2 regions of the Denitraticella aggregata genome follow, and region 1 is predicted to be linked to the other one. Evidence: predicted binding sites of a transcription regulator. Region 1 holds the regulator's gene; the other holds the start of a gene.
What was found. Region 1 encodes sigma-54, which starts transcription at its own class of promoters, with help from an activator protein. Its sites were predicted from a motif close to TGGCACGCTTNCTGCTNA; they were not measured.

Region 1 (4,966 bases):
ACAGGCTGATGTTCCAGTCCGAGCGCAGGTTGGACAGAAAATTCATCAGCGCGCCGGGCCGCTCCGGAAAGACGAAGCGATACAGCAGTTCATGCTCCACCTGCGGCGCCCGTCCGCCGACCATGTAGCGGATATGGGTCTTGGCCATCTCGTCGTCGGTAAGGTCGAGGGCCGGCAGTTCATGGCGTTCCAGCATCTCGACCAGGCGCCCGACTTCGCTGCGGTTGTGAACGGTGACGCCGACGAAGATGTGTGCCTTGCTGGAGTCCGCGTAGCGGTAGTTGAACTCGGTGATGTTTCGGCTGCCGAGCGCACTGCAGAACTTCCTGAACGAACCGGGCCTCTCCGGGATCGTCACCGCGAGCACCGCCTCGCGCTGCTCGCCCAGTTCGGCGCGTTCGGCGACGAAGCGCAACCGGTCGAAGTTCATGTTCGCGCCGGACGCGATCGTAACCAGATTCTTGTCGCGCAGCTTGTGTCGCTTGAGGTATTCCTTGGCGCCTGCGACCGCGAGTGCTCCCGCGGGCTCGAGAATCGAGCGGGTGTCCTCGAACACGTCCTTGATTGCGGCACAGATCGCGTCGTTGTCGACGACGATCATTTCGTCCACATATTGCTGGCACAACCGGAAGGTTTCCACGCCCACCTCCTTGACCGCCGCGCCGTCGGCGAACAGGCCGACCTGGTCGAGCGCGACGCGCTCGCCGGCCGCGAGCGAGCGGGTCATCGCGTCGGCGTCGACCGCTTCCACGCCGATGATGCGGGTGTCCGGACGCAGTCGCTTCACGTAGGCGGCGATGCCGGAAATCAGGCCGCCGCCGCCGACACAGCAGAAGATCGCGTGAATGGGTCTGGAGTGGGCGCGCAGGATCTCCATGCCGATCGTGCCCTGGCCGGCGATCACGTCCGGATCGTCGAAAGGATGCACGAAGGTCAGTTTCTCCTCCCGTTCGAGCGCCAGCGCGTGGGCATAGGCGTCCGAATACGAATCCCCGGCCAGCACCACCTCGCCACCACGCGCACGCACCGCGTCCACCTTGATCTGGGGTGTCGATACCGGCATCACGATCACGGCCCGCACGCCCAGCTTCTGGGCGGACATGGCCACGCCCTGGGCATGGTTGCCGGCCGACGCGCAGATCACGCCCCGTTTGAGGGCCTGCGGTGACAGGTGCGCCATCTTGTTGTAGGCACCGCGGATCTTGAAGCTGAACACCGGCTGCATGTCTTCGCGCTTGAGCAGGATCCGGTTGTGCGTGCGGGCCGACAGGTTGGTTGCGAGTTCCAGCGGCGTCTCCTCGGCGATGTCATAGACATGAGCGTTGAGGATGCGCTCCAGATAATCCGGTGTTGCGGAAGTCATGATCGGGGTAGGTCCGGGCCAGCAATGGACAGCGAGCGTAGCAGTCGGGGTGCGGATGACGCAAGGAAATGGGTGACGTAGCCAGACGCTGCCTACTGCTGGTCGGGCTCCTGGTCGATCGCCCGCTGCTGCCGGTCGATGAACTCCTGGGTCGAATCCACGCCGCGCAACTGCAGGATCGTCGAGCGCACGGCCGCCTCGAGAAGCACCGCGAGGTTCCGCCCGGCCGCGACCGGCAGGATCGTGCGCGGCACCGATACCCCCAGGATGTCCTGGGTCTCGAGATGGATGGGCAGACGCGTCGGGTCGTCCTGGCCGGGCAGTCGACGCTGCAGATAGACGATCAGGCGAAGCCGCATCTTGCGTCGGCAGGCGGTCTCACCGAAGATCGTGCGGATGTTGAGCACGCCGAGGCCGCGGACCTCGATGAAGTCCTGAAGCAGTTCCGGACAGCGGCCTTCGAGCACGGTCGGCGCGATGCGGGAGAATTCGACGACGTCGTCGGCCACCAGCCCATGGCCGCGGGAAATCAGCTCCAGCGCCAGTTCCGACTTGCCCGCGCCCGAATCCCCGGTGATGAACACGCCCAGGCCGAGCACATCCATGAACACGCCGTGAAGCGAGATCTTTTCGGCCAGCTGGCGCGACAGGTACAGGCGCAACTGGTCGATGACGCTGGCCGACGCGAGCGGCGAGGTCAGTAGCGCGACATTGGTCGCTTCGCAGATCGACTGCACCATGCCGGGCACTTCGCAGTTGTCGGCCATGATGATCGCGGGCGGGCGAACCGAAAAGATCTCCTGGAGGTGGTGCGCGATCTTCTCGCGCGACTGGCGACGTGCCCAGGCCAGTTCGGCCGCGCCGACGATTTGCAGGCGTGCCGGATGCATCAGGTTCAGGTGGCCGACCAGGTCGGCGGGCCAGATGCGTTCCTCGGTGACCGAGATCGTGCGGTCGAGCTCGCCGCACAAATGCGTCAGTTGAAGCGGGCCGCGCTGCGCCTCAAACAGCTGCGCGACGTTCGTCTGTCGCATGCGGGCCCCAGGAAACGAACAGGGAGTGAATGGTCTCGGCGTCCGGTGCGTTGGCAAGTCGTTCGCGGAAGTCGCTGTCGCTGAACATCTGCGCCAGTTCCGAGAGCAGTTGCAGGTGCTGTTCGTTGGCCTGTTCAGGGACCAGCAGCACGAACAGCATGCTGACCGGGCGCCCGTCCGGTGCGTCGAACTGGACCGGCGTGCTGAGGCGGATGAAGGCACCGGCGGCGTTCTGAAGGCCCTTGATGCGGCCATGCGGGATCGCGATGCCCTGGCCGAGTCCGGTCGAACCGAGCCGCTCACGCGAGAACAGCGAATCGAACACGTCGCCGCGCGCGATGCCCTGGTTGTTCTCGAACATAAGTCCGGCCTGCTCGAAAACGCGCTTCTTGCTGCTGGCTTCGAGGTCGATGACGACGTTGGCGACGGGCAGGAGGTCTGCTATCAGGCTCATCTTTGAGGGATGTCCTTACGGTCCCGGCGACGCCGGAGTCGTTACGGTGAAAGATGATGGAAGGGTGCGTTTGGCACGAAACGTGCGCGATTATAAACACACCCTACGACGAAAGTACCAGTTCTTCAGTCACGAGGCCGCGATTCGCGTCCCCGGTTTCGCGACAGCGTCAGACTTCCGGAACCTGGTGCTTCAGTGCATCGTGGCCGTGATCCTGATTCTTTTGCTTGTATTTCATCACCTGACGATCGAGTTTGTCGGTCATGTCGTCGATCGCGGCATACATGTCGACATCGTCACTTTCCACGAAGAGGTCCTTGCCCCGCACGTGCAGGGTCACCTCCGCTTTCTGCTTCAGTTTCTCCACCGAGAGGATCACGTTGATGCTGGTGACGTTGTCGAAGTGACGGATGACCCGGTCGAGCTTGGTCGTGACGTATTCGCGGATGGCCGGAGTGACCTCGACGTGATGCCCGGTGATGTTGAGATTCATGATTGCTCCTTGGTTTTCAGATCGTCTTGCGCTGGCTGACCGGCGGAATATTCAGTGACTCGCGATACTTGGCTATGGTCCGCCTCGCCACCACGATACCCTGCTGGCCCAATAGTTCGGCAATCTTCGAGTCGGACACGGGTTTTTTCTTGTCCTCGGCCTCGATCAGCTGGCGAATCAGCGCCCGGATCGCCGTGGAGGAGGCCGCGCCGCCGGTATCGGTGGCCACGTGACTGCCGAAGAAATACTTGAGTTCGAACACGCCGCGCGGCGTGGACAAGAACTTTTGCGTGGTGACCCTCGAAATGGTTGATTCGTGGAGCTCGAGTTGTTCGGCGATCTCGCGCAAGGTCAGCGGACGCATCGCCACGTCTCCATATTCGAAGAACTGGCGCTGCTGGTCAACAATCGCCTGCGAAACGCGCAGAATCGTGTCGAAACGCTGCTGCACGTTCTTGATCAGCCAGCGTGCTTCCTGGAGCTGTCCGGTCAGCGCGCCGCCACTGCCGCGATGCTGCTGCAGGATACTGGCGTACAGCGCGTTGACCCGCAGGCGGGGCATCGCGTCGGCGTTGAGGTTGACGACCCATTGGCCGCGCAATTTGCGTACCACCACGTCCGGAACGACGTAACGGGTCGCCTGCGTCGAATACTGCGCCCCGGGGTGCGGGTCCAGACTGCAGATCAACGCATGGGCCGCGCGCAGTTCGTCCTCGCTGCAACCGATCACCCTGCGCAGGCGAACGAAATTGCGCTCGGCCAGCAGTTCGAGATGGCGCTCGACGATGATCTGCGCGAGATTCCGGTTCGGGTCGGCCGGCATCGCACGAAGTTGCAGGCTCAGACACTCCTGCGGGCTGCGCGCACCGATGCCGGCCGGCTCGAGGCTCTGGACCTGATGCAGCGCGATGGCGAGGTCGTCCAGGTCGACCTCGAGCTCGGGTGACAGCAATTCCAGCAAGTCTTCGAGCGTCTGATTCAGGTAACCGTCGTCGTCGATCGCTTCGATGATGAAGCGCGCCAGCGCCCGGTCCCGATCGGACAGCGGCGACATGCTGATCTGCTGGTTGAGGTGATCCCTGAGGCTGGTCTCGGCTGCCTGGATGTCCTGGAAGTCGTTGTCTTCGTCGTCACGGCTGGCGCTGCTACCCGAGGACGTGGACCAGTCCGAGTCATCCGCGAAGCTGGCTGCATCGTGTTCCTGCTCGGACTCGCCCGCCCGCTGACCATCCACACCCTCGCCGGTGCTCGTGGTGCCCGCAGACGGGGCCGGGCCTGGAGCGGACTCGTCACCGTCCTCGCGTTCCAGCATCGGGTTCTCGAGCAGGAACTTCTCGATCTCCTGATTGAGTTCGAGCGTCGATAACTGCAGCAGCCGGATCGACTGCTGCAGTTGCGGTGTCAGCGTCAGGTGCTGTGAAAGCTTGAGCTGGAGCGTGGGTTTCATGATGAGGCGACGCGAGCGGCAGTCACAGTTGGAAGTGCTCGCCGAGGTAGACCTGGCGGACCTGTTCGTTGCGGATGATCTCGTCCGGACGTCCGCTCGCCAGGACCCGCCCTTCGCTGATGATGTAGGCGCGATCGCAGATGCCGAGCGTCTCGCGCACGTTGTGATCGGTGAT
Region 2 (4,966 bases), on a different contig from region 1:
AGCGTGTCGATGCGCCGTACATAGGTCTCCTCGACTTCGCGCACGAAACCGAGTTGCGTCGCGTCCAGGCCCGCGCTGCGCATCGGGTCGTGGCCCTGCGTGAGCAGTTTGCCGTTCTGGTCGACCACGCTGACCCGGTCGGCCGACATCTGTGGCACGCTGGACGAGATCAGATGCACGACGCCTGCGACCTGCGCCGGCTCCATGGCCCGGCCAGGGTAGAGGTTCACCATCACGGATGCCGACGGATGCTGCACGTCACGCAGGAACCCGCTTTGCCGTGGCAGGGCCAGATGTACTCGGGCCGATGCGACCGAGGAGATCGACTGCACGGTACGCGACAGTTCACCCTCCAGCGCGCGCTGGAAGTTCACCTGTTCCAGAAACTGGGATACGCCGAGGCGCTGGTTCTCCATCACCTCGAAACCGACCAGGCCACCCTTGGGCAGCCCCTGCGCCGCCATGCGCAGGCGGACCTCATGCACCTGGCCAGAAGGGATCATGATCGCGGTGCCGCCCGGCGAGACACGGTACGGAATGTTCTGCTGTTGCAGGGCGTTGATGATCGCGCCGCCGTCGCGTTCGTCCAGATTGGCGAACAGCACCGCGTAATCTGGGGTACGGCTCCACAGCCATGCGCCGATGACCAGCGAGAGCGCGAGCGCGATCGCCGCCGCGGCGGACAGTTTCTGGCGCTGGTCCAGTTCGTTCAGTCGTTGCAGGATCTGCGGCGTTGCGGTCCCGGCCTGTGCTGCTGCGGCGGTGTCGGCGGTGGCCATGGCGATTTCCTCGGATTGCCTGGTGCGTCACAATTTTGGATGACGGCATTGTCTCGCCGGCGCTGCAAGTAGCGGACTGCGAAAAGCGGCAGTTTTTGCCAGCTGTTTGCCGGTTACCATGGATGCCTGAGCAATTAAGCTGCCAGTCGTGAACACACCATCACAATCGCCTTTGTCGTCGGTGACGCCCGGAAACGTGTCCGACGGGCCGCCCCGTCTCGACGCGGCCCAGCTCGCCGAGGCGTTCGAGTTGTTCTCGCGCGCGTCCGAGGAGTTGTCGACCGCCTACAACGCACTGCAGGGCCAGGTCTCGCAACTGACCGAGCGGCTCAACGTGTTGATGGGCGCGCTGCCGGCCGGGGTCGTAGTGCTGGATCGCGTCGGCCGCGTGGTGCAGTTGAACCGGGCCGCGCGCGAGCTGCTGGGCGCGGAGCTGGAGGGCGCGCACTGGGCCGATGTGTCGCGGCGCTTCGGCGTCACCGAGACACCGGGCGAACTCGTGCTCGGCGATGGCGCGGTTTCGCGCCGCCTGTCGCTGTCCGAGGCGGCGCTGGAGTCGGGCGAGGAGTCGATCGTGCTGCTGCACGACATCACCGACACCCACCGCATGCGTCTTCAGGCCGAGCGCCACGAGCGGCTTGCCGCGATGGGGGAGATGGTCGCCGGTCTCGCGCACCAGCTGCGCACCCCCTTGTCGGCCGCATTGCTCTACACGGCCAACCTGCGGCAGGTCGAGATGGCCCCGGCCGACCGCAACAAGGTCGCCGATCGCGCGATCGAGCGGCTGCGCTATCTGGAGCGCCTGATCCGCGACATGTTGCTGTTCGCGCGCGGAGACAGCCTGGGGCGACAGCGGTTCGACGTGTGCGCGCTGGTGAACGAGATCGTGCACACGTTGGAGCCGCTGGCCCGCGCGCGCCGCATTGCGTTCGATGCGCGCTGCGATTGCGGCGAGCTCGCGCTGCTCGGTGACCGCAAGGCGCTCGGCGGTGCGATCTCCAATCTGATCGACAATGCGATCCTGGCCACCGAGGCCGATGGCCGGGTGACGATCGAGGTCACTCGGGATGCGGAGCGGGTGAACTTCAGGGTGTCGGACAGTGGTCGGGGCATCGATCCGGGCATGCAGGCCCGCCTCTTCGAACCCTTCTTCACCACCCGGGCCGAGGGTACCGGCCTCGGGCTCGCGATTGCGCGCGGCGTCGCGCGCGGGCATGGCGGTGACATCGTGCTGGCGTCCATTGCGGGCAAGGGCTCGACCTTTACGCTAAGCTTGCCGATACAGATGGAACCCGGCAGTGCCGACATCAGCGCGGACGGAACGCAGACATGAACGACAGAATCGCCATTCTGGTGGTGGAGGACGACGCGGCCCTGCGCGACGCGGTGTGCATGACGCTGGAACTCGCCGGGCACGATGTCGTCGGCGTCGATGGTGGCACGTCGGCGCTCGACGTGCTGGTGCGACAGGCGTTCAACCTGGTGATCACCGACCTGCGCATGCAGCCGATGGATGGCCTGCAACTGCTCGGCGAAATCCGGGCACGCCTGCCGCAGATGCCGGTGCTGTTGATGACCGCCTATGGCGATGTCGAGAAGGCGGTCGCTGCGATGCGCGGCGGGGCCTGCGACTTTCTGATGAAGCCGTTCGAGCCCGAGAGCCTGCTGTCCCATGTGCGCCGCTATGCGGTGGTACCCCAGTCCGGCGACGACGCGATCGCCGAGGACGTCCGTACCCGCAACCTGCTCGCGATGGCGGCGCATGTCGCCGAGACCGACGCGACCGTGCTGCTCACCGGTGAGTCGGGCACCGGCAAGGAGGTCTTTGCCCGCTACATCCACCTGCATTCTCCGCGTAGTCGCAATCCCTTCGTCGCGATCAATTGCGCGGCCATTCCCGAGAATCTGCTCGAGGCGACGCTGTTCGGATACGAGAAGGGCTCGTTCACCGGTGCCCAGACGTCGCAGGCGGGCAAGTTCGAGCAGGCGCAGGGCGGCACCATCCTGCTCGACGAGATCTCGGAGATGCCGCTCGGTCTGCAGTCCAAGCTGCTTCGCGTGCTGCAGGAGCGCGAAGTCGAGCGGGTGGGTGGCAGGAAAGCGGTCGCGCTCGATATCCGGGTGCTCGCCACCAGCAATCGCGACATGGTCGCCGAGGTTGCTGCAGGACGGTTTCGCGAGGATCTCTATTACCGCCTCAATGTGTTTCCGCTAGAGATCCCGGCGTTGCGCGACAGACCCGGCGACATCCTGCCGCTCGCGCGACATTTTCTGGCGCACCACGGCGCGCGCCTGAAGCGCAATGCGCGCCTGGACAGTGGCGCCGAAGCGCTAATGTTCTCGCATGGCTGGCCGGGCAATGTGCGCGAACTCGAGAACACGATGCAGCGGGCGCTGATCCTCGCTGCGGGCGACACGATCACGCTCGCGAGCCTGTCGCCGTGCATGCCGGAATCGGCCGGTGGCGCGACGGCGACTGTAGCGGGTGCGGCGGGTGCGGCGACGCTTGCCTCCATGCCGGCGGGTCCGGCCCGCGTCCAGCCCTTTTCCGGCAAATCGGCAGGATTTGCCGGCCAGCTACCGACCGCGTCCGAACCCGATGCCGGACGACCGGCCAACATGAAGGATCTGGAGCGCGAGCACATCCTGGAGACCCTGCGTTCGGTTGGTGGTTCACGCAAGCGTGCGGTCGAGCGCCTCGGCATCTCCGAGCGCACGCTGCGCTACAAACTGCAGCAATACCGCGAGGAAGGGCACGAGGTCTGAGCCGGTGGCCGCGGCAGCATCGATGCGGCGCGGGCGCCGGATCGGCCGGATCGCGTCGCCGTCGTCGCGGGGTCGGGCGGGCCGGCATGCCGCGGTCCGGAACTTGAACTTTTGGCATGCGGATTGCTCTGCTAAACTGAATACATCAACGGCAGCGCCCCAGGGGTCGAGGTCATGGACAACCGCGGAATAGAACAGATGATCGGCGAATTGCGCGCAAGCGCGCAGGTCGCACCCGGAAAGCCGGCCGCGCAGGCAGCGGCCGAAGCCGGGGGTGTCGATTTTGCGCAGGTGCTGCAGACCGCCCTGAAGGACGTCAGCGCTGCGCAGAGCGAGGCCAGAGCGATGGCGCGGGACTTCAGCGCTGGTGATCCCAATGCCAATCTGCAGGACGTTATGGTCAATATCGAAAAGGCCAGCTTGTCCTTTCAGCAGATGGTGCAGGTGCGCAACCGCCTGGTGTCGGCTTATCAGGACATCATGAACATGCCGGTCTGACCCGGGAGGATCGGCGCAAGCTGACGAATCGAGCCCGCTAATGCGGGCTCGATTCGTTTCAGCGGTTGGTCTCCAGCATCCGTCGTTCGCGGTCGATCTTGAAGATGTAGCGCTGGATCTGCGTGACGATGCGGTTGGGCAGGTCGATGAACTGGCAGCCTGCGCGCAGGCTCTCTGCGCCGAGACGGTTGTGGATGCGGTACACGTTGCGCAGTTTCAGCACCACGTCGGTGGTGCCGGCGTCCGGAATGTTCAGCACGCAATTTTCGAATACCCTGCCTGCTTCGAAGATCGTCAGTTGCGAGGATGCGATGATGCCGATGCCGTCGTTGCTGATGTCGAGCACGCGGACATCGATCGATTCAGCCGATCCGTCTGCGTGCTGGATCCGGATGCTGCAGGTCACCGGGCTGGACATCGGCACGGGCTGGCGATAGGACTCGCGCCGCTGCAGCCGAAGCATCATGTCGGGCATCGTGCAGCGAATGGCTTCGAGGCCGTCCAGTGGAATGCGTTCGGGATTGACTGCGCTGAACTGGATGCGCACGCCGTTGAGTCGGCCGGTGCATGTCAGTCTGTCGCCGAGCGCCGCACGCTCGTTGGTCCTTGCGTCGGGACTGGCGTCGAGCGTGATCCGGCCGTTGTCGGGTTCGATTCCGAGCACTGCGGTGATGAACGACAGCGGTCCGCCATCGACGTAGGCGTTCAGCAACACCCGCTTTTCCTGCAAGGACTGAATCAGATGCTGGATCTCGCGAGGGTTGCGGATCTGGTAGCTCGCGAACGACTCGGGGTCGAGCAGCGAATCGCCAGATGCGCCTGATGGGATGTCGGTCATGTCTCAGCGTATCGAATTATCGGACCGGTTCATGGGCATCAACACGCGCCTGACCAAGATGGCACCTGCTGCGCGGACAAGGCTG

Region 2: fliE (flagellar hook-basal body complex protein FliE) is a predicted target of sigma-54. The motif match lies at 3,658-3,675, and genes of this name have one in related genera.

Annotation. Positions count from the first base shown of each region.
Region 1 covers NZ_JBLLNL010000007.1:23,881-28,846, forward strand. The annotation lists gene ilvA (threonine ammonia-lyase, biosynthetic) at 1-1,363, opposite strand, end outside; gene hprK (HPr(Ser) kinase/phosphatase) at 1,456-2,397, opposite strand; gene ptsN (PTS IIA-like nitrogen regulatory protein PtsN) at 2,366-2,851, opposite strand; gene hpf (ribosome hibernation-promoting factor, HPF/YfiA family) at 3,021-3,344, opposite strand; gene ACKVEX_RS09995 (RNA polymerase factor sigma-54) at 3,361-4,791, opposite strand; gene lptB (LPS export ABC transporter ATP-binding protein) at 4,814-4,966, opposite strand, start outside.
Region 2 covers NZ_JBLLNL010000004.1:127,835-132,800, forward strand. The annotation lists gene fliF (flagellar basal-body MS-ring/collar protein FliF) at 1-779, opposite strand, end outside; gene ACKVEX_RS07130 (sensor histidine kinase) at 952-2,112, shown strand; gene ACKVEX_RS07135 (sigma-54-dependent transcriptional regulator) at 2,109-3,545, shown strand; gene fliE (flagellar hook-basal body complex protein FliE) at 3,720-4,043, shown strand; gene ACKVEX_RS07145 (flagellar brake protein) at 4,102-4,881, opposite strand.